DNA from 3 places in the Microbacterium sp. NPDC088619 genome. Region 2 is predicted to be linked to each of the others. Evidence: predicted binding sites of a transcription regulator. Region 2 holds the regulator's gene; each other region holds the start of a gene.
The links. The regulator LexA, encoded in region 2, represses DNA repair genes until DNA is damaged. The targets are predictions, from matches to a motif close to TCGAACANNTGTTCGA.
Positions count from the first base shown of each region.

Region 1: a site for LexA is predicted at 7,047-7,062, ahead of ACIP5T_RS13475 (DUF222 domain-containing protein). Genes of this name have one in related genera too.
Region 3: a site for LexA is predicted at 2,049-2,064, ahead of ACIP5T_RS13790 (DUF222 domain-containing protein). Genes of this name have one in related genera too.

Region 1 covers NZ_JBIVLZ010000001.1:2,784,257-2,793,958, reverse strand. Annotated here, with positions in the region: gene ACIP5T_RS13510 (GlxA family transcriptional regulator) at 1-654, opposite strand, end outside; gene ACIP5T_RS13505 (hypothetical protein) at 745-906, shown strand; gene ACIP5T_RS13500 (hypothetical protein) at 958-1,548, shown strand; gene ACIP5T_RS13495 (hypothetical protein) at 1,564-2,157, shown strand; gene ACIP5T_RS13490 (glycosyltransferase family 4 protein) at 2,142-3,386, opposite strand; gene ACIP5T_RS13485 (glycosyltransferase) at 3,383-4,609, opposite strand; gene ACIP5T_RS13480 (hypothetical protein) at 4,730-5,320, shown strand; gene ACIP5T_RS13475 (DUF222 domain-containing protein) at 5,400-6,983, opposite strand; gene ACIP5T_RS13470 (MarR family winged helix-turn-helix transcriptional regulator) at 7,153-7,638, shown strand; gene ACIP5T_RS13465 (hypothetical protein) at 7,635-8,291, shown strand; gene ACIP5T_RS13460 (MmcQ/YjbR family DNA-binding protein) at 8,292-8,702, opposite strand; gene ACIP5T_RS13455 (hypothetical protein) at 8,770-9,264, opposite strand; gene ACIP5T_RS13450 (alpha-mannosidase) at 9,379-9,702, opposite strand, start outside.
Region 2 covers NZ_JBIVLZ010000002.1:36,134-45,835, forward strand. Annotated here, with positions in the region: gene hisH (imidazole glycerol phosphate synthase subunit HisH) at 1-12, opposite strand, end outside; gene hisB (imidazoleglycerol-phosphate dehydratase HisB) at 9-626, opposite strand; gene ACIP5T_RS14630 (histidinol-phosphate transaminase) at 623-1,717, opposite strand; gene ACIP5T_RS14635 (LysM peptidoglycan-binding domain-containing protein) at 1,809-2,171, opposite strand; gene lexA (transcriptional repressor LexA) at 2,453-3,139, shown strand; gene ACIP5T_RS14645 (prolyl oligopeptidase family serine peptidase) at 3,247-5,106, shown strand; gene smpB (SsrA-binding protein SmpB) at 5,107-5,583, opposite strand; gene ftsX (permease-like cell division protein FtsX) at 5,669-6,583, opposite strand; gene ftsE (cell division ATP-binding protein FtsE) at 6,580-7,641, opposite strand; gene ACIP5T_RS14665 (DUF2510 domain-containing protein) at 7,781-9,196, shown strand; gene prfB (peptide chain release factor 2) at 9,454-9,702, opposite strand, start outside.
Region 3 covers NZ_JBIVLZ010000001.1:2,848,111-2,857,812, forward strand. Annotated here, with positions in the region: gene ACIP5T_RS13785 (glutamate-1-semialdehyde 2,1-aminomutase) at 1-534, shown strand, start outside; gene ACIP5T_RS13790 (DUF222 domain-containing protein) at 644-2,038, opposite strand; gene ACIP5T_RS13795 (hypothetical protein) at 2,184-2,633, shown strand; gene ACIP5T_RS13800 (ATP-binding cassette domain-containing protein) at 2,716-4,794, opposite strand; gene ACIP5T_RS13805 (enoyl-CoA hydratase/isomerase family protein) at 4,916-5,977, shown strand; gene ACIP5T_RS13810 (ABC transporter ATP-binding protein) at 6,178-7,905, shown strand; gene ACIP5T_RS13815 (ABC transporter ATP-binding protein) at 7,902-9,702, shown strand, end outside.

The sequences.
Region 1 (9,702 bases), on a different contig from region 2:
GTCAGCGACAGCGGCGAGGGAGTCGTTCTGGGCGACCGGGATCGGGCGGTCGATGAACTGCGCCTGGCCGCCGTCGCGCTGCGGCGGAACCACCATGCGGCGGGCGATGCGATTGGTGAGCTCGGCGCCGAGCTCGATGCGCAGCAGGTGCAGGCAGGCGTCGATGCCGGCTGCCGTGCCGGCGCTCGTGATGATCCGGTCGTCCTGCACGAACAGCACGTCGGGGTCGATGTCGATCTCGGGATACATCTCAGCCATCACCTCGGAGTACATCCAGTGCGTGGTCGCGCGGCGCCCGTCGAGCACACCCGCCGCGCCGAGGATGAACGAGGCACTGCAGATGGTCAGCACCCAGGCCCCCCGCGCCACCGCGTCGCGTGCGACCTCGAGCAGCAGCGGATCGATCTGCGTCCAGTACTCGCGAGGAACGGGGCAGAAGATGACGAGGTCGGCCTCGTACGCGAACGACAGATCGTGCTCGACGTTGATCGAGAATCCCAGCTTCGACTTCACGACGCCAGGATGCGGAGCGATGACGCGGAAGTCGAAGTTCGGCACCCCGTCGTTCGACCGGTCGAGGCCGAACGCCTCGCACGCGAGCCCGAACTCGAACGGCGCGAAGCCGTCTTGGACGATGCAGGCGACGGTCTTCATCATGGCGTTCTCCCGGTTTGGCAGTTTTCCTACGAGCAGAGTCTATTCTGCCACTCGTGGCAGATCAAGAGGGATCGTAGCGTTTCTGCCATGATCCTCATCATCGCACTCATCGCCCTGGCCGTGTGGGCCGCCGTCGCGACCATCATCGAACTCCGGCGCGACGGACACAGACGCGTTCCCACCGACTGGTCCCGCGTCGCCGATCGCGACGCCCTCGACCGAGCGGAGACCGGGCGCGTCTATCGCTGAACGGGAGCGGAATCTCCCCGTGCGGCGACGCGCGCGGCTACGCTCGTGTGCATGAGCGAGCCCCAGCAGCCTCCTGCGCAGCCACACGGAACTCCCCCGGACTACGCGGGCTCGCACCATCCGGCGCAGCCGGCACCACAGCAGCCGCACCCGTATCCACAGCAGCAGCCGCAACCGCCGCATCCGCCGCAGCCGCCGTACGACCGACAGCCGCACCCCGGACAGCCCTATCCCGGACAGCCCTATCCCGGGCAGCCGTATGGAGGGCAGCCGTATGGAGGACAGCCGTATGGAGGACAGCCGTACCCGGGTGAGCAGCGTCCGCCCCAGCCCGGAGCGGGCCTCGGGCGCACCGCCTTCCTTCTCGCTCTGGTCTCTCTCGCGATCGGGCTTGTCGTCACGCTGTCGTACCCTCTGATGTTCCGGATGACGGGCGACCCCTCCGCCATCGGCGCGTTCTCAGCGATCGGCAACGGACTCGTGCTGGTCGTCGCCGTCGTCGGACTCATCCTCGGCCTGATGTCGGTGCGACGACCGGGGCCGCAGATCCTCGCGGGCATCGCGATCGGAATCACCGCATCGGAGCTCGTCGGAATCGTCATCTCGTGGGTGTCGAATCTCTTCTACGCGCTTCCTTTCTGACCGTCCGGAGAATCGATGAGCGACCAGCAGCAGAACCCAGAGGTCCCCCAGGATTCGGGCCAGCCTCGGGATGGCGGACAGGCCCCGCATCCCTCTCCGAGCCAGCCGTACCCTGCGCAGCCCCAGCCGGCCGCGCACCAGGCCCCGCCGCCCGCGCAGCCCGGCCAGCCCTACGCGCAAACCGGCCAGCCGTATACGTACCCGGGTCAGCCGCACGCACAACCCGGCCAGCCCTACGGACAACCGGGCCAGCCCTACGGAGTCGCGACGCCGCCGTCCCCATCAGGTCAGACAGCACCGCGGCCGGGAAGCCTCGGCCTCACCGCGTTGATCGTGGCAGTGAGCGCCGCGGTCATGGGGCTCTTCTTCCAGATCGTCACCCCGTTCATGTACATGAGCGTCGGCTACCAGTTCGTCGAGCTGCTGTCGAACCTCGTGAATCTCATTGTGCTGGCCGGTGCAGGTGCCGGTCTGGTGCTCGGCCTCATCGCGGTTCGGCGCCCGGCACCCCACCTGCTCGCGGCGATCGCGATCGGCGTCGGCGGCAGCACCGTCGTCGGCACCCTCATCTCGTGGGTGTCGAACCTGTTCTACTACTTCGGGTTCTGAGCGCGAGACTCAGCCGCGAGCACGCGCTCGTAGACCTCGATCATCGCGGCGGTGCGCGACGACTGACGGAACGACTCCGAGACTTCGCGCATGGGCTGAGGTGCGACGCCGGCAGCGATGTCGGATGCCGCGCGGCGCAGGGACTCGACGAGACCCGCCCGTCGCTGGTCCTCGGTGCCTGACGCGCCCGGGACAGCCCAGAGACCGCCTCCCAGTTCCGCGGCGATGTCGGGGTCGCTGATCACCGACGGCGTGCCGAGGGTCGCCGCCTCGAACGGCGTCATCCCCTGCGTCTCGAAGCCGATCGACGTCTGCACGAGCGCGTCAGCGGCGGCGATTCGCGCCAGCGTGTCGGGATAGCTGAGCTTGCCGGCGAACCGCACGTGCGGAAGCCCCGCCACGACCTTCTCGGCCGCGGCTCGCTGGGCGCCTCCGCCGATGATCTCGAGATCGGCGTCGATGCCGGATTCGACGAAGGCCTCGAGGAACGGAAGCAGCCGCTTCTCGGGGCTCATGCGTCCGAGCCAGACGAAACGAGGCCGCCCCGGTTCACGCTCGCCGGGTGCAGCGGCGAGCGTCGCGTCGCGGATGTCGTCGTCGATGCCGTTCCAGACCACATCGACGGGACTGAACACGCCATGCTCTTCGAGGCGCCGCGCGAAGTGGGTGGAGGGCGCGGTCACCGCCGAGGCACCGCCGGCGATCCCGCGCAGGAACGCCCACCCGTCACTGCCGCCGATCGTCGGCACCGCCCCCGCGAGCGCACGGCGCCGCCAGACGTTCAACACCGAGAGAACCGGTCCATGCAGCGGGGTGACCGCGGCGATTCCGACATCGACGCGGTTGTGCATGGTGTGCACGACGGGGATGCCGTGGCGGGCCGCATACCGGTGGCCGATGAAGGCGCCCCAGAAGTCGGCCTGCACATGCACCAGGTCGACCGGCGGACGGTGCGTCATCGCACGGTCGAGCGCACGGTCCGTGGCGCGTCCGGGCCAGCTCATCGAGTACTCGCGGTCGGCGGTGATCGGCACGGACGGCAGATCGACGTTCGACGGGTGGGCGATCCGCGGGGCGCGGCTTCCGTGCATCGTCGGCGCGACGACGGTGACCGTGTGGCCGGCGCGCTCCAGGAACTCCCGCTGCAGCCGCATCGACACCTGGGCTCCGCCGAGGGAGTCCAGGTGCTGATCCCCGAAGAAGACGATGTGCATGACGCGCGTCGTCACTCGGGAAGCGGCTCGTCGCGATACAGCGCCTCGAACGTGTCGAGTGTGCGGTTGATGTCGTGGATCGCGACGCCGTCGAGCGATGCCTGCTGCATCCGCGCATACTCTCCCGGCGATGCGGTGAGCACGTCGGTCAGCCGCTCGGCGAGGACATCCGCGTTGCCGGGCTCGAACAGAAAGCCGTTCTCGCCGTCGTGCACGAGGTGCGGCAGCGCGACGGCATCCGCGGCGACGATCGGCAGCGCCGAGGCCATCGCCTCCATGGTCGCGATCGACTGCAGCTCGGCGATCGAGGCGATCGTGAAGACGGAGGCGCGCGACAGCAGCGCACGAAGCTCCTCGTCGCTCGTGCGGCCGTGGAACGTCACCCGATCGGCGAGGCCGAGCTGATGCGAGAGATTCTCGAGCTGCTTGCGCTGGTCGCCACCGCCGACGATGTCGAAGGTCGCCTCGAGCGCCGGGTCGAGCTTCGTGATCGCCTCGAGGATGACCTCGACCTGCTTCTCCGCAGTCAGACGTCCGACGAAGATGATGCGATTCTTCTCACGAGGGGCGATCACGGGCGTGTACTGCGTGCGATCGATGCCGCAGCTGACGGGGATCACGTTCTCGACGGCGACGGTCCGCTCGAGGAAGTCGGCGGCGCGACGTGTCGGTGTGGTGATCGCGCGCGTCAGGGCGAAGGTGCGCTTCGCGTCGCCCCATGCCCAGCGCAGCACGAGGTCGTCGACGAACTTGGGCATCGTCGTGTGGTCGAGGATGTTCTCGGCCATCACGTGGTTCGTGGCGATCACCGGGATGCCGCGCTCGTGCGCGATGCGGGCGAGCCCCCGACCGATCACGATGTGCGACTGGATGTGCACGACGTCGGGCTGCACGGTGTCGAAGATCTTGCGGGCGTAGTGCTTCACGCGCCACGGCCACACGAACCGCAGCCAGTCGTGCGGAGCCCAGCGCACCGAGGGCAGTCGGTGCAGGGTCATCGGCTCGCCCTCGATGACCTCCGTCCGCGGCGCAGCACGGCGGTAGACCAGGTTCGGGGCGACGACATGCACGTCGTGGCCGCGCTGCACGAGGCCGGCGGCGAGGCGCTCGGCGAAGCGGGCGGCACCGTTGATGTCGGGGGCGAAGGTGTCGCATCCGATCAGGATGCGAAGCGGACGCTGCCCGGAGTCGGGGGCGACGTCGGGAGCGCTCGTCGGATCGGAGGTAGAGGAGGACATTCTGCCTTACGGTACGGCGGTCAAAGAGCCCGATCGGGCGCTCGCCACTCTACCCGAGGGGCCTGATCCGACCGTTGAGGCATACCGGCATCCCTCAGCCTCACCCCCTAGCGTGGAGGAATGCGACTGACTGCCGACGCCGACCCCCGGATGTGGATCCCCGTCACCGATTCGCTCGGCTGGAAGGGGCGACGGCACCGCAAGGCGGCCATCAGGATGCTGCTGGGGCAGGTGAACTCGGCGATCGGCGTCACCGAACGCCCCGGTTCGCGGATCGGCGCGTGGGCGATGAGCCAGGCGGCCCCGATGCTGATGCGCCGGGCGGACGGCCGTGTGCTCGTGTGGACCTGGAAGGCCGATCCGGAGCTGGTCGTCGCGATGGCGACCGTGCAGGCGCTGACCCCTCAGGTGCGGGTGGCTCGCGCCTCGATGCCGATGGACTACGACGACACGGTGTCGTTCTCGAGTCGGTGGTTGGGTGCGGGCGAGAAGCTCGTCGTGGCGATGCCGCCATCACCCGCGTCTCCGCCGTTCGTCACGTACACCTGGGACACCGGCACGCACCTGGTGACACTGACCGCGATGTGCAGTGACCGCGAGCGCTTCGGCACGCTCGACGGTGCGCTCGATGACCTCGCGCGCAGCATCCGGGTCGCCGATGAGGTCACCGGCGGCGAGTCGCCTGAGGTCCTGAGGCTCGACCCGGCCTGACCCCGCCTGGGTGTGCGTCGTTCCCGACCGGGTGCGCGTCGGCCCCATCCGGGCGTGCGTCGTCTTCGCCCGGGCGTGCTCAGACGCGAAGCAAGGTGCGGGGAACCCGAGAGGGTGCCGGCAGGCTGAGCCGTGGTGTGCGCCATCGCTGGTCGGGGTCCCACCATGCCGGTCCCCGCACCTGGGGAAGGCCGGCGTTCATTCGGATCTCCCACCCCGAGGTGCCGAGGGATCGGTGATGCCACCAGCACAACGGCACACCGTTGTCCGTGTGGGTCGGTCCGCCGCGTGAGTGTTCGGTCACGTGGTGGATCTCGCACCATGACGCGGGGACGTGGCATCCGGGGATCAGGCATTCCTTGTCGCGGGCGATGATCGCGCGGCGTTGATGCACGGTGAAGATCCGGTCGGTGGTCGTGATGCCGATGATCCGGCCCTCATCCATGAGCACGCGCTGGATCGCTCCGGAGCACGCGACCTGCGCCGCAACGGACACCGGGACGTGGGCACCGGAGCCCGGGATCGTCGCCCACCCTCCATTGCCACTCGCTTCGGAGGCAGTGCCTCCGAAGGCGGCGCCCGTGGCGTGGGCCGCGAGGTCTTTCGCGTCGACTTTGACGACAAGGACGGGCGATGCGCCGCCGAGGGTGGGCATGTCCTTGTGCCGGGCAGCGATTCCGAGCGCTGCCGTCAGGGCGTCGTGGCGCTTCTGCGCCGCGGTGCGGTCATCGAGCACGCACCGCGGATCGGAGTTGAACGGATCAGGCTCCTCCGGATCGGCCGCCATGTCTGCGCCAGCCCCAGCGCGCGAAAAGTCGGTGTCGCGAGACTCGGTATCCGGAGAATCGGTGTCGGCATCGGTGCCCCCGCTCGGTGTGAAGAACACGCCGGGCATCGGCGGCCCCTCGCCCTTGGGATTGAGGATCGCGTCCATGATGAGCTGCAACTGGGCAGCGGCATCCGGGGTCAGGTATCCGCGGATCACGTGCATGCCGTCTTTCAACTGGCCGATCATGATCCCCCGACGACGCCGCGCATCCTCGTCCTTCGGCTCTTCACCATCGGGGTCGAACATCGATGCGAGATCCTCCGCCAGGGCCTTCAGATCCTGCGTGGTCGGTGACGGACCGGCCACATCCTCGTCAGCACTCGGGTCTTCGTCGGGTCCCGCGTCGAGGCCGTGACCGCGTGCACACCCCGCCAACGCGACATCCGCCGCCAACCGCTGATCGACCGTGAGGCGATCCCAGACCTTCTCGATCGGCCCCGTCGCCGCCAAGAACCCCGCGACGCCGACTACCCCGTCGAGCAGGGCCAGCCGCATCTCCGACCACCGCGCCGGCATCCTCTCGCCCGCCAGACTCATCGGCCGCCGCACGAGGTCGACCACTTTGTCGACCCGGGTCGCGCCTCGCACATCGACGCCCACCGTGCGTTGCAGCAGCTCATTCATCCCCCGGCATCCCGCCGAATGCGGAAAGTCACCCGCATCCCCCGTCGCTACGGTCTCAACGATCACGGCCTCGACCCGTCGGAACGCCGCCCCCGCACCCTGCAGGACCGTGACCCGCTCCGCATCCGACAACCCCGCGAGCCCGTCGCCGGACAGCACCGCATCGAGGTCGGCGATGACCCGATCCAGAAGCTCCGCGGTGCTGTTCATACCCCCTAGTCAACCGAGGGCCACCGACATTCGAGACCCGAAATCACCCCTATTTACCCCAGTTCAACGACATATTCCAATCTCCCAATACAACGCAGAAGGGTCGCACCCCGGCAGCGAGGGACCCCCAACTAGTGAACACAGGTAACAATGTAGTAGCATCACAATTATGGAACCGCTCTTCGTCGACCGACTGCTGCAGATCGCCGACCTCTTCCAGAGGGACATGGCCCGCGCCTTCGACGGCACCGGCCTCACGACTGCCCGCGTGCACCTGCTGTGGGTCCTGCAGCATGCTGGCCCGTCGACCCAGCAGGCTCTCGCGCAGCTCTGCGAAGTCAGTCCTCGCAACATCACCGGCCTCGTCGACGCTCTCGAGAAGTCGGGACATGTCCGCCGCACGCCGCACCCCAGCGATCGACGCGCAGTACTGGTCGAGTTGACGGAAGCCGCGACCCACACGATGGCGCGGATGCAGGAAGAGCACGAACAGCTCAATGCGACCCTTCTGGCCGCGATCGCTCCGAGAGACCGCGCCGCGGTCGAGCGAGGCCTGTCGGCCGTCGCCGCACACCTCGAACACCTCGTGACCACCGCGGCAACCTCCGCCCCTGAAGACGCGCGCGCGACCACCACCCCCGAGGGCACGCCATGACCGAGCAGCTCCACTCGACCGCTCCCACCCCGACCCCGATCGCGCGCACACTCGACTTCCTCCATCGCGCATGGGTCGCCGAGCTTCGCGTCTACTCGAGCATCGCGCGGGCGATCGCCCGCCGCCCCGCAGTCCCGAAGGGCGGCACGGGGATCGGCTATCACCGCCCCGTGCTCACGGTGCTGTTCATCTTCATCGGTCTCTCCGCGGTGGAGATCCCGATCCTCGACCTCATCGTGCATCAGTGGCCCGCCGTGCGCATCCCTCTGCTGGTGCTCGGGATCTGGGGTGTCACCTGGATGGTCGGCCTCCTGTGCGCGATGCTCATGCGGCCGCACGCCGTGGGGCCTGACGGCGTGCGCGTGCGCAGCGGACTCGAGCTCGACGTGCCGATCGGCTGGTCCGACATCGCGTCGATCGCGATCAGCCGTCGGGTCGACGAGCCCAAGCAGCCGCGGGTCATCGGTTCGGAGTACGCCGAGCGGATGCAGGACAAGACCAACATCGAGATCGAGCTCGAACGCCCGGTCGCGATCCGACTTCCCGGTCTCGCGCCGAAGGGCGGGACGCATCAGGTCGATCGCATCCGGCTGTGGGCGGATGATCCTCGCGCCTTCCTCGACGCCTCACGACCGTTCCTGACCGCGGCCTGATCAGTCGAGGCCGCGCTCGGCGAGCCACTGCTTCGCGACGAGCACCGGGGCGCGCACGAGCCACGCATCCGCGATGATCTCGGCCAGCCGGTCTCGATCCACCACGTCGAGCTGCACGAGCAGGCCCGGGTACCCGTCGAAGTGCGGAATCGAGAACAGCCCCTCGGGCTCTGCGGCGAGAAGCGCCGTCTTCTCTTCGAGGCTCGCGACGCGCACGCCCAGCACCGGCCCGTCGGGCCATTCGAGTCCGAGATCGGAAAGCTGCCGCAGGTCGACCTTGCTCGGCCCGCGCACCCAGGCGATCTGTCCGCTCGGCAGCCGCCAGGACGGCTCGCCCGTGTGACCGCTTACGCGCTCGGTCACACCGGGCAGCGCGAGAGCGATCTCACGGACGTCGTCGACGGTCGCCATCCGCCCATCGTCCTCCCGTGAGGCTGCGGCCACAATGGCCGACTCAGCTCGCCGCCCCCGGATGTCGTCAGCGCGAGTCGCGCTTCGCCTGTCTGCGAGCGCCCTGGGCGCGAGTGGACGCGTCTCGCTTCACTCCTCCGGTCGTCTGCTGATGCTCCCGCATGCGACCGCCGGACACTCCCTCGTCGAGCGGTGTGTCAGACGAGGGACCGCTCCACTTGCCCTCACGGGCGCGGGCCAGTCTCTCGTCCTTGAGTGCCTCCGCCTCCTCGTGCGCCACTCGAGCGAGCTCGGCGCTGATGATCGAGAGCGCCTCCTCGAAGACGTAGGCCCGGCCCCGGGCCTTGTCGGAGCCGGCCGCCGCAGCACCTCGCCCGCCAGCCTGCTCGACCCGCTCTGCCGCACCGCGCCGATAGTTCGTCGTGTGCTTGTTGCGTGCCCGCCTGACACGTTTGTGCAGCGCCAGCAGGCCGTCTTCATCCAGCTCTGCCAACCGGTCTGGTTCGAGCTCTCGGATGAGGTCTCGTTCCTTGTCCTTCAGAACCCACAGGTACTGCTCCATCTCGTGCTCCTTCGCTCGAGGCTCCCCATCGCCGGTCGTGCAACCGAGTATGCAGGCGGAGGCGACTCTCCGCCAGAGGTTCTGTTGCGCGCGGGGAGTCGAGAGAATGGAGCCTCAGCGCACGACGCGCAGCGTGCGCACCTCGAACGGCCGCAGACGCAGCTCTCCGCCCACGCGACCGTCGTCCAGCGCGTCCTCGATCAGGGAGACCTCGCGGATCTCCTGGTGCTCGAAGCCGGCATCCAGCGACCCGACCGCACGACGCCCGAGCGCCTCGTAGAGGCGCACGATCACGTCGCCCGACCCGTCGTCGGCGAGCTTCACACCCGAGATCACGATGCCCTCGCCGTCGACGGTCACGAGCGGTGCGACCTCGCGAGCGCCGCGCACCAGCGTCGGCAGCGAGTTGAGCCGGATGCCTTCGGCGGTGGCGATCGC
Region 2 (9,702 bases):
TGCCGAACTCACAGCGCGCCCTTCGTCGACGGGATGCCGTCGACCAGCGGATCGAGCGCCTTGGCCTGACGGAATGCCCGAGCGAACGCCTTGTACTCGGCTTCGGCGATGTGGTGGGGATCGCGGCCCCCGAGCACGCGCACGTGCACCGTCAGCCCTGCGTTGAAAGTGACCGCCTCGAAGGAGTGGCGCACCAGCGACCCGGTGAAGTGGCCGCCGATCAGGTGGTGCTCAAAGCCCGCCGGCTCCCCGGTGTGAACGAGGTACGGGCGGCCCGAGATGTCGACGACCGCCTGCGCGAGCGCCTCGTCGAGCGGCACGAGCGCGTCGCCGTAGCGGGAGATACCGGACTTGTCGCCCAGTGCTTCGAGGATCGCCTGGCCGAGCACGATCGAGACGTCTTCCACCGTGTGGTGCGCATCGATGTGGGTGTCGCCCGAAGCGCGGACGGTGAGGTCCGTCAGCGAGTGCTTCGCGAACGCCGTCAGCATGTGATCGAAGAACGGCACCGACGTGTCGATACGGCTTGCACCGCTGCCGTCGAGGTTCAGTTCCAGCTCGACGGTGGACTCCGATGTGCTGCGCACACGCGTGGCGGTGCGCGGGTTCTGGGCGGGGGTGCTCATGAAGCCGATCCTATCGAGGCGAGAGCATCGAGGAACGCGGTGGTCTCGGCCTCGGTGCCCGCTGTGACGCGGAGGTGACCGGGGATCCCGACGTCGCGGATGAGGACTCCCCGCTCATAGAGCTGCTGCCAGACCTTCGCGGGCTCTGCGACCCCGCCGAACAGGACGAAGTTCGACCAGGATTCGTGCGGCGTGTAGCCGAGGGCTTCGAGCGTCGCAGAGAGGCGGTCGCGCTGCTCGACGATCTCCTCGACCATGCCCAGCATCACGCCGGAGTTCCGCAGTGCCGCCACCGCCGCCGCCTGAGTCAGAGCGCTGAGGTGATAAGGCAGACGCACGAGCCGCAGAGCGTCGATGAACGCAGGATCGGCCGCGAGATAGCCCACGCGCGCACCCGCGAACGCGAACGCCTTGCTCATGGTGCGCGACACCGCGAGACGAGGGCGCCCATCGAGCAGAGTGAGAGCGGATGCCGCCTCGCGCGGTGCGAACTCCTGGTACGCCTCGTCTACGACCACGACCCCCGTCGATGCCTCGTACACAGCCTCGACCACGTCGAGGCCGAGAGGCGTGCCCGTCGGATTGTTCGGGGAGCACAGGAGGATGACATCGGGGTCGACGTCCCTGACCTGCGCCGCCGCCTCTTCGGGAGTGATCGTGTAGTCGGGCTGCCTGGTGCCGGCCACCCAGCGCGCTCCGGTCCCCTTCGCGATCAGCGGGTACATCGAGTACGTCGGACTGAAGCTGAACGCGGTACGACCCGGCCCCCCGAAAGCCTGGAGGATGTGCTGCAGGACCTCGTTCGACCCGTTGCCCGCCCAGATCTGCTCGGCCTCGAGCCCGTGGCCGAGATACTCGGCAAAGCCCTCGCGCAGAGTGGTGAACTCGCGGTCGGGATAGCGGTTGACGTCGCGGAGGGCGACCGCGATGTCGTCGAGGATGTCGCTCGCTACGGCGTCCGGAACCGGATGCGTGTTCTCATTGACGTTCAGTGCGATGGGGAGAGGCGCTTGAGGCGCTCCGTATGGCGTGAGCCCCCGGAGGTCGTCGCGAAGCGGCAGGTCGTCGAGTGATGCAGTCACCCTTCCCATGGTAGGCCGCCTTCGCTCTGTGGACGCCCGTGGCACCCGAGTATGAAGCTGACCTCACCCGCGTCGCTCGACCGACCGGCTGCCGCGGGCCTCACTCCGAGTACTGCGCCGGAATCGCGAGCTCCTGACCGATCTGCAGCTCTCCGCCGCGCAGCAGATTGAGACGCGTGATGTCACCGATCACTTCGCGCGGATCGGCCTCGGGTGCGATGCCCTCTGCGATCGACCAGAGTGTGTCGCCGGGCATCACGGTCACGGTCGCGAACGACGCCGTGGCGGCCTGCTCACCCGACGCCATCGCGCTGCCCCCGCTGAGTGCTGCGAAGGCGATTCCCACGGCGAGGGGAAGCGCGGCGACGGAGAGCACGACGCGTCGACCACGCGCCGTCAGCCGGAGCCGCGTCGCCGGACGAACCGGAAGGACTGCTGCGCTGCTGAAGGTGATGGTGCTCATGTCGTGCTCCTCTGCATCTACCGCGTGGGCGGTGAAGTTGGCGTAGCGTTCGCATCCGCGCCTCGGCCGGGAGCCGTGGATGCGAAGCTACGTTCCGAAGTTATCTTCGAATTCGAACATCTGTCAAGCGTTCTTCGAAACAGAAGTGCGGGAATCGACCGACACGCTCGAACAGATCTTCCACTTCGGCGCGATTCTCGGATACGGTTTCGATGAGAACACCCCACCACGGGCCTCCGACATTCGAACTGAGACGCCGGATCGCACACCTGAGGAGCACCATGAGCGACAACTCCGCCACCGAGTCCGAGGCTCCGCGCACTCGCCGCCGGAAGAGCCTCAGCCCCAAGCAGATGGCGATCCTCGAAGTGATCCAGACGTCGATCAGCCGGCATGGGTACCCGCCGAGCATGCGCGAGATCGGCGACGCCGTCGGGCTCAAGTCGTTGTCCAGCGTGACCCATCAGCTGGGTCAGCTCGAGCTCAGCGGCTATCTGCGGCGCGATCCCGGCAAGACCCGCGCGATGGAGGTCCTGATCGACCTTCCCGGAACGAGCGGTGAGAACCCCGCTGACGTGGCGACGCCCGTCGGAGACGCCGCGCTCGTTCCTCTCGTCGGCCGCATCGCCGCCGGCGTCCCGATCACGGCCGACCAGCAGGTCGAGGAGATCTTCCCGCTCCCCCGTCAGCTCGTCGGCAAGGGCGACCTCTTCATGCTCAAGGTGTCGGGCGAGTCGATGATCGACGCCGCGATCTGCGACGGCGACTGGGTCGTCGTCCGTTCGCAGAGCAGCGCTGAGAACGGCGAGATCGTGGCCGCCATGCTCGACGGCGAGGCCACCGTCAAGGTGCTCCGCCGACGCGACGGCCACACCTGGCTGCTCCCCCGGAACTCAGCGTTCGAGCCGATCCTCGGCGACGAATCCGTCATCCTCGGCAAGATCGTCGCGGTGCTCAGGGCCGTCTGAACCCCGTCACCCGGGTCCCGCGAATCGGCCGCACCCGGAAACTCCGGCAATGCCGCCTCGGTCCGCCATGGATGACGCTGCGCGCCGGTGCACCATAGGCTCGAAGCATGTCGTCGCCGTTCGGTACCTGGCCCTCTCCGTTCACTCCCGACCGGATCGCCGCATCCTCTCCGAGGATCGACGGCGCTGCGTTCGTCGGCGATGAGATCTGGTGGGGCGAGTCGGTGCCTTCCGAGGGCGGGCGCCTGACCGTGCGCAGCTCGAGCGGCGCCGAGATCCTTCCCGCACCCTGGAGCGCCCGTTCGCGGGTGCACGAGTACGGGGGCGGAGCGTGGACGGCGGATGCCGACGGCACGCTGTACTTCGTCGACGCCAAGGACCAGCGTGTGCACCGAATGCCACGCGGGGGCGCCCCGGAGCCCCTCACTCCCGCGGGACCGGCACATGGCGGCCTGCGCCTGCAGAACGGTCGGCTGTTCGCCGTCCGGGAGGACCTCTCCGTCGATCCTCACCAGCGCGGAATCGTCGAGATCCCGACCGATGGATCGGCGTCGGACGATCCGGCGCTGCTGCAGCTGCTGGTGCAGGGAGAGTCTTTCTACGCACATCCGGCGCTGTCTCCGGATGGGACTCGCGCCTCGTGGGTCGAGTGGACCGGCGAGAGGATGCCGTGGCAGCACGCCTCGCTGGTGCTCTCCGACGGTCTCGGGCGCACGGAACTGGCCACGCGGGCTGCGCTCCAGCCGGAGTGGACGGATGACGGCGAGATCCTGTACGCGGATGACCCCTCTGGTCGGTGGGCGCTGCACCGTCAGCGCGTGGACGGTCTGCACGCTCTCGGTCGCGCGGAGCAGATCGATCACACCGACGCCGACACGGGATACGGACTCTGGGTGCTCGGCAATCGCTGGTACCGGCCTCTCGCGGACGGCCGCATCGTGGCGGTGCGCACGAACGGACGCGACGAGGTGGTCGTCATCGAACGGGACGGCAGCGCCCGCCGCATCCTCGTCCCCGCCGACGGCCATGTCAGCGTCGACGATGTCGCGGACTCCCGTGTTCTGCTTTCTGGCAACAGCTCGACGACGACGCCCGGGGTCTGGTGCGTCGACGTCGAATCCGGCGATGTCGAGGTGGTCACGGGAGGGGCTGCGGCGGATCCGGCATGGATGCCCGCAGCATCCGAGTTCCTGGTCGATGGCGCGCACGGCCGCGTCCACGCCTTCGTCTACCCGCCGACGAATCCATCGGAGTCAGCGCCGGAAGGCGAACTCCCGCCGTACATCGTGCTGGTGCACGGCGGCCCCACCGCCCATGTGACGGGCGCAGCATCAGCAGCCATCGCGTTCTGGACGAGCCGTGGCATCGGCGTGCTCGACGTCAACTACGGCGGATCGACCGGCTACGGACGCTCGTACCGAGCGCGCCTCGACGGCGGGTGGGGTGTGGTCGACGTCGACGACGTGATTGCCGCCGCGCGGGGCCTCGCCGGCGCAGGGCTCGCGGACCCCGATCGCATCGCGATCCGCGGTGGCTCGGCCGGAGGCTGGACGGTGCTCTCGTCGCTGGTGCGGGGCGGGACGTTCGCCGCAGGCATCAGCGGGTACGGCGTGGCCGACCTGCGGATGCTGAGCGAGCACTCGCACGATTTCGAGGCGCACTACGTCGAGGGACTGGTGGGGCCGCTGCCCGAAGCCGAGGCTGTGTATGTCGATCGTTCGCCCCTGACCCACGCCGATCGGATCGACGTGCCGGTGCTGCTGATGCAGGGAGCGGAGGATCGTGTCGTGCCTCCGTCGCAGTCCGAGGCGATCCGCGATGCGCTGGCGCGCCGAGGCGTCGAACACGAGTATGTCCTCTACCCGGGTGAAGGCCACGGCTTCCGCGCGAGCGAGACCATCGTCGACGCCCTCGAGCGGGAGCTGGCGTTTCTCGGACGCGTGTTCGGCTTCACGCCCGCGCGCTGATCACTCGCCGACGCGGTTGCGCAGGCGCATGGCGCGGTCGGCCTCGCGGGTGTCCTGACGCTCACGCAGCGTCTGACGCTTGTCGTATTCCTTCTTGCCCTTGGCGAGCGCGATCTCGACCTTCGCGCGACCGTCGGAGAAGTACAGCTTGAGTGGAATCAGCGTGTATCCGCCCGCGGACACGGCATGCTGCAGTTTCGCGATCTCCTCGCGGTGCAGCAGCAGCTTGCGGACGCGCTTGGCGGAGTGGTTGGTCCAATGCCCCTGCGAGTACTCGGGAATGTGCACGGAATCGAGGAAGACCTCGTTCCCTTTGACGAATGCATACCCGTCGCTGAGGTTCGCGCGCCCCTGGCGCAGCGACTTGACCTCGGTGCCGGTGAGCACCATCCCCGCCTCGTACGACTTCTCGATGTTGTAGTCGTGACGTGCGCGACGATTGGTCGCGATGACCTTCTCCCCGCGTTCCCTGGGCATGATTCTCTCCTGATCCGTGTCGTGCGGTAATTTCAGAGCCCGATCCGGGCGCACGACAGCCTGTCAGTCTATACCGGCGAACCGGTCAGGTGCGAAGCCAGCGCCGGATCGCGAAGCCCGCGGAGAGTGCGGCCAGCACGACGCCGATGCCGATCAGCACCGGGACGACGACGATCGCATCCTGCATCGACACCCAGGTCGTGATGAACGGGACACGTCCTCGGAGGTATCCGTCGACGCCGAAATGCACACCGGCGACGACCGCCGCGCTCGCGAGAGCGGAGCCGAGGAAAGCCGCGAACACGCCCTCCAGCACGAACGGCGTCTGGATGAAGCGGTTGGATGCACCCACCAGACGCATGATCCCGATCTCCTTGCGCCTGGCGTAGGCGGAGAGTCTGATGGTCGTGCCGATCAGCAGGATCGCAGCGATCAGCATCAGCGTGGCGATGCCCACGGCGATGTACGTCGCGACCGTCAAGGCCGAGAAGAGCGGCTCGAGGTACTGCAACTGGTCCTGCACCTGCTCGACACCGGCGACGCCGTTGAACGCCTCGGAGATCACCTGCGACTGGCCGGGGTCCTTCATGGTGACGAAGAAGACCTCGAACGCCTGTTCAGGGGTGATCACGCTCGCCTGGTCTTCGCCGAGCTGTTCGACGAGCTTGGCGTAGGTGTCTTCCTTGGAGTCGAAGCTGACCTCGCTGATCAGAGGAGCGAGCGCCTCGCCCTCGAGCTGGGCTCGGACCGCGTCCACCTGCTCTTCCGAGGCTCCCCCATCGACGCAGGTGTCCTGTTCGGAGATGTCGGAGCACATGTACACCGCGACCTGGGCCCGCTCGGTCCAGTAGCCGCGCATGGTGCCGATCTGCGCCTGCATCAGGATCGCGGCGCCGACGAACGTCAGAGACACGAAGGTGACGAGCACGACGGAGATGACCATCGAGATGTTTCGCCGAAGACCCCCGAGGGCCTCTGTGAGGATGAGTCCGATTCTCATGATGTCGGCCCCACTTCCTCGTTGCCCTCGTCGGAGAGGCCGAGGCGGTCGGCCACGCCGAGCTCGGCGACGTCGACCTGCGGCATCACGATGGGATGCGTCCGAGGCGCGGCCGGCGGCTGGACGACGATGGGCTGCTCTTCGGCGACGGGCGGCTCGATCGGCGCTGCCTGGGCCTCCGGGGTCTCGGATGCGGTCGGCACGGCGTCAGCGGATGCTCCCGCGGCCTTGCGCTGCGCACTGAGCTCCTCCGCGAGCGCCGCACGGACGACGGAGAGGTCGGCCGTCTGGCGCTGTACCTCCTGCACGGCGGTCAGGGCGGCGGCAGCTGCGGCACCCCGAACCTCCTCAGGGACGAGGCGCGGGATGTTCGATGTGTCGCCGTATCCGCCGTGCACCTCGTCTCGCACCATCTCGCCATCGCGGAGCTCGATCACTCGCCGCTGCATCTGGTCGACGAAGCCTGCCTCATGAGTCGCCATGAGCACGGTCGTACCGCCCGCGTTGATCCGCGCGAGAAGCTGCATGATGTCGACCGACGTCGCCGGATCGAGGTTTCCGGTCGGCTCGTCGGCGAGCAGGACCTGGGGGCGGTTGACGAGCGCTCGAGCGATCGCGACGCGCTGCTGCTCTCCACCGGAGAGCTCGTGCGGCATCCGCTTCTGCTTGCCGTCGAGCCCGACCAGGGCGAGCGCCTCGGGGACGGCCTGCTGGATGAAACCGCGCGACGAGCCCGTCACCTGCAGCGTGAAGGCGACGTTCTGATAGACGGTCTTCGACGGCAGGAGTCGGAAGTCCTGGAACACGGATCCGATGTGGCGGCGGAAGTACGGCACCTTGCGGTTCGCGAGCGAACGCAGGTCCCTCCCGAGCACGGCGACACGACCGGTCGTCGGCACGTCCTCTCGGAGGATCAGCCGCAGGCAGGACGACTTGCCCGACCCTGAAGCGCCCACGAGGAAGACGAACTCCCCGCGCTGCACTTCGAAGTCGACATCGGACAGAGCGGGCCGTGAGGTCCCGCGATAGCGTTTCGTGACGTTCTCGAACCGAATCATGGCGATTCGAGCCTAAGCGCGCCCGTTCGTCTGCTCGCGAGCGACACCCCGCGGGAGCCCCCTGGGTGTCGCACCGCACTGCTATACATGGAGGTGCCGATCCATGCGATCAGCGTGGACGAGACTCGAGGGGGAAACCATGACGACGCCTGCAGGCTGGTACGACGACGGATCCGGACGCCAGCGCTGGTGGGACGGCACCCAGTGGACCGAGCATTTCGCACCGATCGTCGAATCCGCCGAATCCGCCGCGGGCGAATCGACCGTCGGTTCGACCGGCGACGAGGCGACGAGCGCCGGTTCCACCTCCGACTCCGACTCCGCGGAGAGCGCAGTTCATGGCTCGTCCGTCGGGTTCCCGGAGTCCGCGGCCGATGCCGAGACCGCCGCGTCGATCGGGTCGGTCGCTGCCGTCGAGAGCCAGTCCTGGAACACCCCCGCGCCGTCCGACTCCGAGTCGGAGGCCCAGGCTCCGGCGGAGGCGCCTGCTGACGGGGTCGTGGATCCTGAGCCTGCATCCTCCTGGTCGGTCTCCCCGGCTTCCGCAGACGAGCCCGCAAGCGCGCAGGAGTCGGAGTTCACCGCACCGGGCAGCGCGACGCCTGCCGAGGACGCCGTGCAGCCGTATGGCGGGGGCGCACCCTCGTACCCCGGTGCCGCTGCTCCTGCTCAGCCCCAGGAGTACCCCGTCACCGCCGGCTACCCGGGGTCCGCAGCGCCGAGCTACCCGGGCGCCGCAGCCTACGCGCCCGCCGGACAGCAGTACGGCGCCCCCGCAGGCTACCCGCCCGCCTACGGGGCGACGGCACCCGCGGCGCCGTCGGGTCCATCGATCCTCGGCCTCGTCGGGCTCGGGCTCGCGGCGCTCGGCACCATCCTGTCGTGCATCCCCGTGATCTTCTGGCTCGGCTGGCTCCTGCTGGGCGTGGGATTCATCGTCTCCCTGATCTCCCTGTTCCTCAAGGGCAAGAAGTGGCCGGGCATCTCCGGCCTCATCCTCTCGGTGATCGGTGCGATCATCGCCGTCGTCATGTTCTTCGTCATCGTCTTCGCGACGGTGTCCGAGGCCGTCCGCGATCTGCCGACCGCACCGCCCTCGAGCGACACCGGCACCGGCACCGAAACGGACCCCGGCACTGAGGAGGGCACGGGCACGCCCGAGGTCGCCGAAGGCGAGATGGGCTCCCCCGTGCCGATCACTCAGATGTCCGCCACGAGCGAGGTCACGATCCATTCCGCGACGTGGGCGACGAGCGACGGCTCGAGCATCCCCTCGACCAACGGCGGCTACGTGATCCTCGACGTCACCTTCACCGGCGTCTCGGGCACGAGCTACCTGAGCGCGTTCAACTTCGGCATCGAGACCGCTGAGGGCGTCGAAGGGACGTACGACTACTACGTCGACGGGATCGTGGCGGAAGAACTCGAGCCCGGCGACACGGTCGACGGCAAGATCACCTTCGACGTCGCGCAGAGCGAGTCCTACGACGTGATCTTCACCGACGAGCTCCTGCAGGAGGTCACGCGCATCACCGTCACCCCGTCTGCCGGCTAGACGCGGCGCAGGGCGAAACCGGCCGGCGGTGCCGGGCGGTTCGTATCGCCGGCGGGCCCGTGCCAGGATGCTTCGGCATCCGGCACGGGCCCGCTTCTGTTCCGATCACGTTTGCCGCGTTGCCGGGTTGCCGCGTGCAACGGTCGGAGTTCGATCCACTCGGGATGGAGGGTCGAGCGGGCCCGTGCATCGCCGTGGGGGCAGACGCGAAAGCGGGCCGCCTCGATGAGGCTGCCCGCTGAGAGTGGAGCGTTCGCTCAGTCCTCGTCTTTGCGCTTGCGCCAGCGGATGCCGGCCGAGATGAACCCGTCGAGATCGCCGTCGAACACGGCGGCCGGGTTGCCGGACTCGTGCCCGGTGCGGAGGTCCTTCACGAGCTGCTGGCCGTAGAGGAAGTACGAGCGCATCTGGTCGCCCCAGCTCGCCGTGATGTTGCCGGCGAGCTCCTTCTTCTTCGCAGCTTCCTCCTCCTTCTGCAGGAGCAGAAGGCGGGTCTGCAGCACGCG
Region 3 (9,702 bases), on a different contig from region 2:
GGCGAGGACTATCTGCCCGACATCTTCACCTTCGGCAAGGTCGTCGGCGGAGGTATGCCGCTGGCCGCCCTCGGTGGCCGCGCTGCGGTCATGGACCTCTTGGCCCCCCTCGGCCCGGTCTATCAGGCAGGCACCCTCTCGGGTAACCCGCTCTCGGTCGCTGCTGGCCTGAAGACTTTGAAGCTCGCGACCCCGGAGGTCTATGCGACGGTCGATGCGGCCGCCGCTCGCGTCGCGGGTGCACTGGATGCTGCTCTGACGGATGCCGGCGTCACGCATTCCGTGGCCCACGCAGGAAGCCTGTTCAGCGCGTCGTTCCGAGCGTCGGCGCCCCGGACATATGTCGAGGCGCAGGCGCAGGAATCGTTCCGGTACGCACCGTTCTTCCACGCGATGCGCGAGCAGGGAGTCGCGCTGCCGCCGAGCGTGTTCGAGGCCTGGTTCCTGACCGCGGCGCATGGCGAGGAAGAGCTGCAGCGCATCGAGGCGGCTCTGCCCATCGCTGCCCGCGCTGCGGCGCAGGCAGGCGTCTGAGCCCCCATCCGACCGTCGACACCCGACGGGCTCTCTGCCGAGCATCGCTCACCGTAGGAGTTCAGCTCAGACGAACGCGTTTGAGTTCAGCTCAGCGAGGGCGCCTCGCTCAGACGAACATCACTCGCCGTCGTGGTGCGTCCGTGTAGGTCCGGCCGAGTGGGCTGATCGTGCCGTCGGGGAGCTGCTGTGCCGTCCACCTGTGGTCGTCGGCGACATCGGGATGCTTGAGGGAGTGATGGCGCGCGCACAGGTGGGCGAGGTTGCGAATCTCGGTCCGCCCTCCCTCCGCATGATCGAACGTGTGGTCGATCTGACAGCGATGGACCGGCATTCTGCATCCAGGGAATCGGCAGTGCTGGTCTCGGGCCCGAAGGAACCGTCGCATCGGCTCGGTGGGCTTGTAAGTGTCGGTCTCGACGACCAGGCCGGTCGGATCGAGGAACAACCGTGACCAACCGCCGTTGCGGCCCGCGAGGTCGCGTGCCACGTCGGGGTGAAGCGGGCCGTGCCCATCGAGCTGGGCGGAGTGATCATCGCACCCTGCGAGAGTGGTGGCGGCAACCGTGACGTGGATGCGCCCCTGGATGTTGTCGAGGCCCGAGCCGTTGGCGGCGCTCGGATCTGAGGCGAGCAGGAGGTCGATCAGCAGGTCGGCGCGCACCTGATCGATCGTGCGCGTGTCTGCCGGGATCTGCTCCACGGCGGGGCCTGTGGGGTCGGTTGTGAACGTCGCCTCGCCGAAGATCGCGTAGTCGTCTCGTGACGGATCGTCGTGCGCGATGTCCTCCGGGTAGATCGGATGCTCGCCGTCATCGATCGGCTCGAGCAGCGGCTCGCGGTCTTGCCGAGCCTTGATGACGGCGTGCGCGAGCTGGGTGAGGCGATCGAGGATCGCCGTGGCGAGATGCTCGGGGAGCACGACCGTGAGAACGGAGAGTCCGTCTCCTGCGGGGCGAACGGTGACGGTGCGCTCGGACTTTGCTCGCGCATGGCGCTCGGTGGTCGTCGAGCCCGACAGCACCGCTGCCAGCTCGCGCAGATGCACGCGTGTGCGCGCAGCGGTCTCGCGCTCGGCGACGATGACGGCGACGGTGTCGTACAGAGGCAGCACGTCGGCATCCGCTCGGCCGTTGTTCACCGCCTCGCGCACGACTCCGGCGGCTCGCACGATCTCTCGGACGTGCGCACCGGTGATGGTGCCGCGCCGGAATGCCTCGCGCACGCGCGGATGGCTGGAGCCGAGGAAGCCGGCGTCGGTGAAGGCGTACTCGACGCTGCCCTGGGTCAGGCGCCCCGCCGCGGAGTACTCCGCGATCATCGATCTGTGGATCGCGTCGCGGTGGAACGGGTTCTCATCGGAGTCCGACCCGCACAGCCGCATCCGCTCGGCGAGAAGATCGGAAGCCTCGGCCTCGAGGCTGGCGATCTGTCGCCGCTTCTCGACCCACGAATCGAGCAGCTCCCTGCGCTGCTCGAGACCGTTGTCGCTGGCGGATGTCATGCTCTGAGTCTAGTAGATTTGTTCGAAGGTCGAGCAGAACATCGGAATGGAAGAGGGGTGGAATCGTGGGAACCGACAACGGATCGTTGCCTTCCTGTGAGCAAGACACAGACATCTGGAAGGGTGCCGCTGGCAGACTGGACGCATGGTGACGTTGCTGCTGGACCAGACGCAACTCGAGATCGTGCTCTCGCCGATCGAGCGTGCGGCGAGCTTCCACCGTGACAACGTGCGGCTCGTGCGCGACACCATCACCAAGGTCCAGCTGATCGACGACGCGTGGACCTGGTTGCGCGGTGTGCCGAACCCGGGAACGCACATCCCCGGTGTGCTCGCCGCAGGAACGTGGAAGGCTGCGGGCAGCGTCGACTTCGTCCTCATCCGCCGCCGGCGTCCCAGCGTGGTCATCGACCTGTCCGGTGACGCGCAGTACCGCCGACTGATCCTCACGACGAGGCACGGCCTCGCATTGACGCAGGCGCTCCGACTCGACGTGTCGGACGAGCCGGCCGACGTCGAGGAGATCGTGGCGACGTCGCCCACGCCGGTGTCGAAGGGCAGTCGCCGTCCGGTGATCCGTCCACGGCCCGCCTGAGCGACTCGAGAACGAGCGACGCCCTCCGCAGCCTTACGGCGCGGAGGGCGTTCGCATCGGGCCCGCAGGGGCAGGCGCGGCCTCAGGACCGGTCGTGCTCGCCCTCGCCGTGCTCGTGCTGCTGGCCTTCGTTGTGCTCGCGCTGCTCGTGGTTCTCGGCATCATGGTTTTCGCCGTCGCGCTGCTCGTGGTGCTCACCATCGTGGTGTCCGCCGTCGCGCTGCTCGTGGTGCTCACCATCGTGGTGTCCGCCGTCGTGCTGCTCATGATGCTCGCCGTCGTGGTGTCCGCCGTCGTGCTGCTCCTCGTGACCGCCGTTCACTTCCGAAGCAGCGTCGGCATCGGCATCGGCATCGGCATCTGCGTCGGCATCGGCATCGGCCTCGGCCTCTGATGAAGCGTCGGCGTCTCCGAGCGGATAGTCCTTGGGCTCGTCCTCGTAGTAGGCGCGCGCCGCGGCGGCGAGCATCGAGGTGACGGCCGCCGAACGAGGGTCGTCGTCGCTCGACGGGGTGTCGTCCGACGCTTCGGTTTCGTTCACTTCGGCGAAGAACTCGACTCCGGAGTGCTCGTCGTCGCCGTCCTCATGCGCGGGCACGTCGGTGTCATCGCCTACGTGCGCGCCGGTGTATGGGGCGACCTGTGCATCGGTGTGCTCGGCGACGTGAGCGTCGGCCCCGTCGGCAGGTGTGGTGCCGAACAGGATGTCGTCGAACGAAGGCCGCCCGGTCTCCGGCTCAGCATCCGTGGGAGCTTCCGGCTCGGTCGATCCGCCGGCGGAATCGTGGTCACCGGGGGCATCTTCGCCGCCCGCATGCGCTGCCTCCGAGGCGACGTCGGCCGCATCCTCTGCGTCGTTCGCATCCGAGGCATCCGCTGCGTAGCCGAGCTCTGCCGCGGCGTACTCGACATCGCGAGCGGCATCCGCAGCATCCGCCGCGTCGTCGGCCTCGGCATCCGCCGCGTCAGCCTCGGCGCGCGCGGCTTCGGACGCGTCGGCGTCGGACTCTGAGACTCCGGAGTCGGAGGCGACCGATGCGTCGGCGTCGGAATCGGGGACATCAGAATCGGGGACATCGGAATCGGCAGGGCCGGAGTCGGGTCCGACGGAATCGACATCCGGCGCATCGGCTGCGGCTGGGATTCCTGCGACCGGCGCTGCCGTATCCGCCACCGGCGCTGCCGAATCCGCGACAGGCACTGCGGTATCCGCGGCCGGCGCTGCCGAATCCGCGACGGGCGCCGCGGTGATGGCCTGCGGCGCGAGTCTGCCGCCGCGGACGAGCTCGATGAAGACGTCCTCGAGAGTGGGGCCGCGCTGCACCAGGGTTGCGAGGGCGATGCCGGCTGACGCCGCGATGGCACCGACCGCTCCCGCATTGCTGCCGCGAACGGTCAGGCCGGAGCGGAGCACCTCGACCTCGAGCCCCGCAGCCGACAGTGCAGATCTGAGGGCGGCGCGGTCCACCGCGTCGACCACGACCGATCCCGCAGCGGGGTCGGCGAGCTTCTCGATGCCGCTCGAGAGCACGAGCTGGCCCTTCGAGAGCACGAGCACGTGGTCTGCGACCTGCTCGATCTCGCTCAGCACATGCGACGAGACGAGAACCGTGCGGCCCTCGTCGGCGAGACGGCGCAGGAGGAGGCGGATCCAGCGGATGCCCTCCGGGTCGAGGCCGTTCGCCGGTTCGTCGAAGACCAGAGCGCCGGGGTCGCCCAGCAGCGCGTGCGCCACGCTCAGGCGCTGACGCATTCCGAGCGAGAAGCTGCCGATGCGCCCGTCGGCCTCGTGCTCGAGACCGACCAGCGAGAGGACCTCGTCGACGCGCGCGAGCGGGATGCCGTTGGCCTTGGCCGCGATCGTCAGCTGGCGCGAGGCCGAGCGGCGAGGGCGGTACGCGGTCTCCTCCAGGACGGAGCCGATCGTGCGCAGCGGGTGGCGGAGCTCCGGATGCGCGATCCCCCCGATCGTGGCGGTGCCGCTCGTGGCGCGCACCTGCCCGAGGAGGATGCGCAGGGTGGTGGTCTTGCCGGCCCCGTTCGGGCCGAGGAAAGCGGTCACGACACCGGGCTCGACCCGCGCGGAGAAATCGGACACCGCCGTCACGTCGTTGAAGCGCTTCGTGACGTGCGTGAACTCGAGCACCTGTCCGTCGGGCATCTGCGACCTCTCGTTGCAGTGGGCAGTTCTGTCTATCCTGCCGGAAAAGCCGCAGGATCGTGCATTTACCCTACAAACACGTCCGGATGCAAGAGTCCGTCCACGGGGTAGCCTGGCACCCGTGACCGAATCCAGCGCCGCTCCCCGGGTCCTCGTCCGCACCGAAGGAGCCCTCGGCCGACTGACCCTGAACCGGCCGGAAGCGATAAATGCGCTCGATGTCGACATGATCCAGCAGCTCACCCAGGCGCTAGAGCGGTGGCGCGACGACACAGATGTGCAGATCGTGGTGATCGACGGCGAGGGCGAGCGCGGGATGTGCGCCGGTGGAGACGTGCGGGCGCTGCACGAGCAGATCGTCGCTGGTCGAGCCGATGAGACGGCGGAGTTCTTCGGCGCGGAGTACGCGCTGAACGCGATGATCGCCGAGTACTCGAAGCCGGTCGTCACGATCGCCGACGGCATCACGATGGGCGGAGGCGTCGGACTCTCGGGGCACGCCGCCATCCGCATCGTCACCGAACGTTCCAAGCTCGCGATGCCCGAGACGCGGATCGGCTTCACTCCCGATGTCGGCGGCACGTGGCTGCTGGGTCGCATGCCCGGCCGGTTCGGCGAGTACTTCGGACTCACCGGCGCGACGATGAACGGCGCGGATGCCGTGCTGCTCGGCTTCGCCGATCACTTCGTGCCGTCCGATCGGCTCGATGCGCTCCGCGAGGCGCTCGCCTATCGCGCCGACCCGACGGGGCCGGCCGAGATCGTGCTGCTGTTCGACGAGACGCCTGAGCCGTCTGCGCTGCCGGCTTCACGCGAGTGGATCGACCGCGCGTTCTCTGCCGACACGATCGCGGAGATCGTGTCGCGACTGCGTGCGGAGGAGGGCGCGGATGCCGCGACGACGGCCGACCTGCTCGAGAGCCTGGCGCCGACCGGACTCGCCGTCACCCTCGACGCCGTCAGGGAGGCGCGTCGGCTTCCGAACCTGCGAGCCGCTCTCGAGGGCGAGTACCGCCGCGTGATGTGGTTCGTCACGCGGCACCCCGATCTCGTCGAGGGGATCCGCGCCCAGCTCGTCGACAAGGACCGCAACCCGAAGTGGAACCCGGCGACCATCGCCGAACTCCCGTCGGACGCTGGTGCCGACGCTCGGGATTTCACGCCCGAACGCTCCCTCTTCTGAGGCATTTCGATATATCTGCGGTTGTTCGTCGCGGTGCATAAACCGCTGGCCGTAGGCTAAATGGTTCGCTGTGAGCGAAGGTCCGCCTGCAGGGGGATACGAATGTCCGGAGTTCGTGCCACTCTTGCAAGTGCGTGATCGTCGGCCTGCGTCCGCCCGTCGGGAGATCCGCCGATTCATCCTTCCTAGAAAGTCCGCCTGTGCTGGGAAAAATCCTCCTCCGTTATCTCGCCCGCTATAAGTGGCTGCTCGTGGCCGTCCTGGTCTTCCAGTTCGCCAGCGCGCTCGCCACCCTCTATCTCCCGCGCCTCAACGAAGACATCATCAACAAGGGCGTCGCCCAGTCCGACACCGCCTACATCTGGCGCACCGGCCTCTTCATGCTCGCCGTCTCGCTCGGGCAGATCATCGCCTCGGTCATCGCGACCTACTTCGCGGCCCGCGCGTCGATGGGCGCGGGCCGGGACATCCGTGCCGACGTCTTCGCCAAGGTCAGCGGGTTCTCCGAGCGGGAGGTGTCGCAGTTCGGCGCCGGCTCCCTCATCACCCGCAACACGAACGACGTGCAGCAGGTGCAGATGCTCGCGATGATGGGCGCCACCATGCTCGTCACCGCGCCGCTGCTCGCGATCGGCGGCATCATCTTCGCCGTGCAGACGAACATCGGTCTGAGCTGGCTCATCGCGGTGTCCGTGCCGCTGCTGCTGATCGTCGCCGGGCTCGTCGTCAGCCGCATGGTCCCGCTGTTCCGCAGCTACCAGGGCAAGCTCGACACCGTGAACCGCGTGCTGCGCGAGCAGCTCACCGGTGTGCGCGTGGTGCGTGCCTTCGTCCGGGAGAGCATCGAGGAAGAGCGCTTCCGCGGCGCCAACACCGACATCATGGTGGTCGGCCGCAAGGTCGGCTCGCTGTTCGTCCTGCTGTTCCCGCTGTTCATGCTCATCCTCAACGTCACGATCGTGGCGGTCGTGTGGTTCGGCGGCATCGAGGTCAACAGCGGCACGGTGCAGGTCGGCACGATCTTCGCCTTCATGCAGTACATCGGTCAGATCATGGGCGGTGTGATCATGGCCAGCTTCATGGCGATCATGATCCCGCGCGCCGCGGTCTCCGCCGAGCGCATCGGCGAGGTCCTCGAGACGCAGTCGAGCATGCAGCGCCCGGCGAACGGTGTCACCGACTTCCCGACCCCCGGCTCGGTCGCCTTCGACGAGGTCGAGTTCACCTACCCCGGGGCCGATTCTCCCGTGCTCAAGGGCATCAGCTTCGCGGCAGAGCCCGGCGAGACGGTCGCGATCGTGGGTTCGACCGGCGCAGGCAAGACGACACTCGTGTCGTTGATCCCGCGACTCTTCGACGTCTCGGGCGGAGCCGTCTTCGTCGGCGGTGCCGATGTCCGCGAAGCGGACGTCGAGTCGCTGTGGGCGACGATCGGTCTGGTTCCGCAGCGTCCGTTCCTCTTCACCGGCACGGTGGCATCGAACCTCCGCTACGGCAGAGAGGACGCGACCGACGAAGAGCTCTGGCACGCCCTCGAGATCGCTCAGGGCCGTGACTTCGTCGAGGAGATGCCGCAGGGCCTCGAATCGCGCATCACCCAGGGCGGCACGAACGTCTCGGGTGGTCAGCGTCAGCGTCTGGCGATCGCCCGCGCGATCGTCCGTCAGCCGCAGATCCTGGTGTTCGACGACTCGTTCTCGGCTCTCGACCTCACCACCGACGCCCGATTGAGGCAGGCCCTGTGGCGTGAGCTGCCGCACGTGACGAAGATCGTGGTCGCGCAGCGCGTCTCATCCATCACCGATGCGAATCGCATCGTCGTGCTCGAAGGGGGCACCATGGTCGGCGTCGGCACGCACGAGGAGCTCCTCGAGACGAGCACCACCTACCGAGAGATCGTCGAATCGCAGCTGGGGGTGGACGCATGAGCGAGCAGAACCCTCCGCAGACCCGCCGCGGTCGCGCGTCCAAGGCCAAAGCCACGGCCGCGACCACCACGGTCGAGCCCGAACTGACCGAAGAAGAGAAGTACGAAGCCGAACTCGCCGAGAAGGCGCGTCAGGACGGCGGCGGCTGGGACAGCGTCGCACCGGGCAAGGCCGACAACTTCGGCAAGAGCTTCAGCCGGATGATCGGGTTGCTCAAGCCGTCGGCCGTGTGGTTCATCCTCGTGTCGATCGCCGGCGCCGTCGGCGTCGTGCTGACGGTCGCCGCGCCGAAGGTGCTCGGCGAGGCCACGAACCTCATCTACAAGGGCTTCATCTCGGTGCAGCTCGCGCAGGCGAACGGCGACTTCCCCGGGTTCCCCGCTGGCACCTCGCAGGACGACGTCGTCGCCGCACTCCGTCAGGGCGGGCAGGACGACTTCGCCAACCAGGTCGCCGCCCTCGGCAGCTTCCGAGTCGGTGACGGCGTCGACTTCGACGCGCTGCGGTGGATCATCATCGCCGTGCTGGCGATCTACGTCACCGCCGCCTTCCTCAGCTGGCTCCAGGGCTATGTGATCAACGTCATCATGGTCCGCACCATGTGGCGCCTGCGCGAAGAGGTCGAGGCGAAGATCAACCGCCTGCCCCTGTCGTATTTCGACAAGGTGCAGCGCGGCGACCTGATCTCGCGCGTGACCAACGACATCGACAACATCACGCAGACGATGCAGCAATCGCTGTCCGGTGCGATCACTGCCGTGCTCACGGTCGTCGGCGTGCTGGTGCTGATGTTCTCGATCTCGTGGCAGCTGGCTCTCGTCGCGCTGGTCGCGCTGCCCCTCATGGGCGTGATCTTCGGTGTCATCGGTCCTCGGTCGCAGAAGGCCTTCGGCACGCAGTGGCGCAAGGTCGGCCGTCTGAACGCCCGCGTCGAAGAGGCCTTCTCCGGCCACGCGCTGGTCAAGGTCTTCGGTCGTGAGCAGGATGCGCTCGAGAAGTTCAAGGACGAGAACGAGGAGCTGTTCCAGGCGAGCTTCAAGGCGCAGTTCCTCTCCGGCATCATCATGCCGGCGATGACCTTCGTCGGCAGCCTCACCTATGTGGGCATCGCTGTGCTCGGCGGTCTCATGGTCGCGAGCGGACAGCTGCGTCTCGGTGACGTGCAGGCGTTCATCCAGTACTCACAGCAGTTCACGCAGCCGCTGTCGGAGCTCGGTGGCATGGCCGCGGTCGTGCAGTCCGGAACGGCGTCTGCCGAGCGGGTGTTCGAACTGCTCGACACCGAAGAGCAGGAGGCCGATGCCGCTGATGCTCCGAAGCTCGCCGATGGCAAGGGCGTCGTGGAATTCGAGAACGTCGCGTTCTCGTACACTCCCGAGCGGCCGCTCATCACCGATCTCTCGTTCCGGGTCGAGCCCGGCCAGACGGTCGCGATCGTCGGTCCGACCGGCGCGGGCAAGACGACGCTGGTCAACCTCATCATGCGGTTCTACGAACTGAACGGCGGGCGGATCCTGCTCGACGGTCAGGACATCTCCGAGGTCACGCGCGAGCAGCTGCGTTCACGTACAGGCATGGTGCTGCAGGACCCGTGGCTGTTCGCCGGCAGCATCCGAGAGAACATCCGGTACGGACGCTCGACGGCGACCGACGAAGAGGTTCTCGAGGCGGCGAAGGCGACGTACGTCGATCGCTTCGTGCGCTCCCTCCCCGAGGGCTACGACACGGTGCTCGATGAGGACGCGTCCAACGTCTCCGCGGGCGAACGTCAGCTGATCACGATCGCGCGAGCGTTCG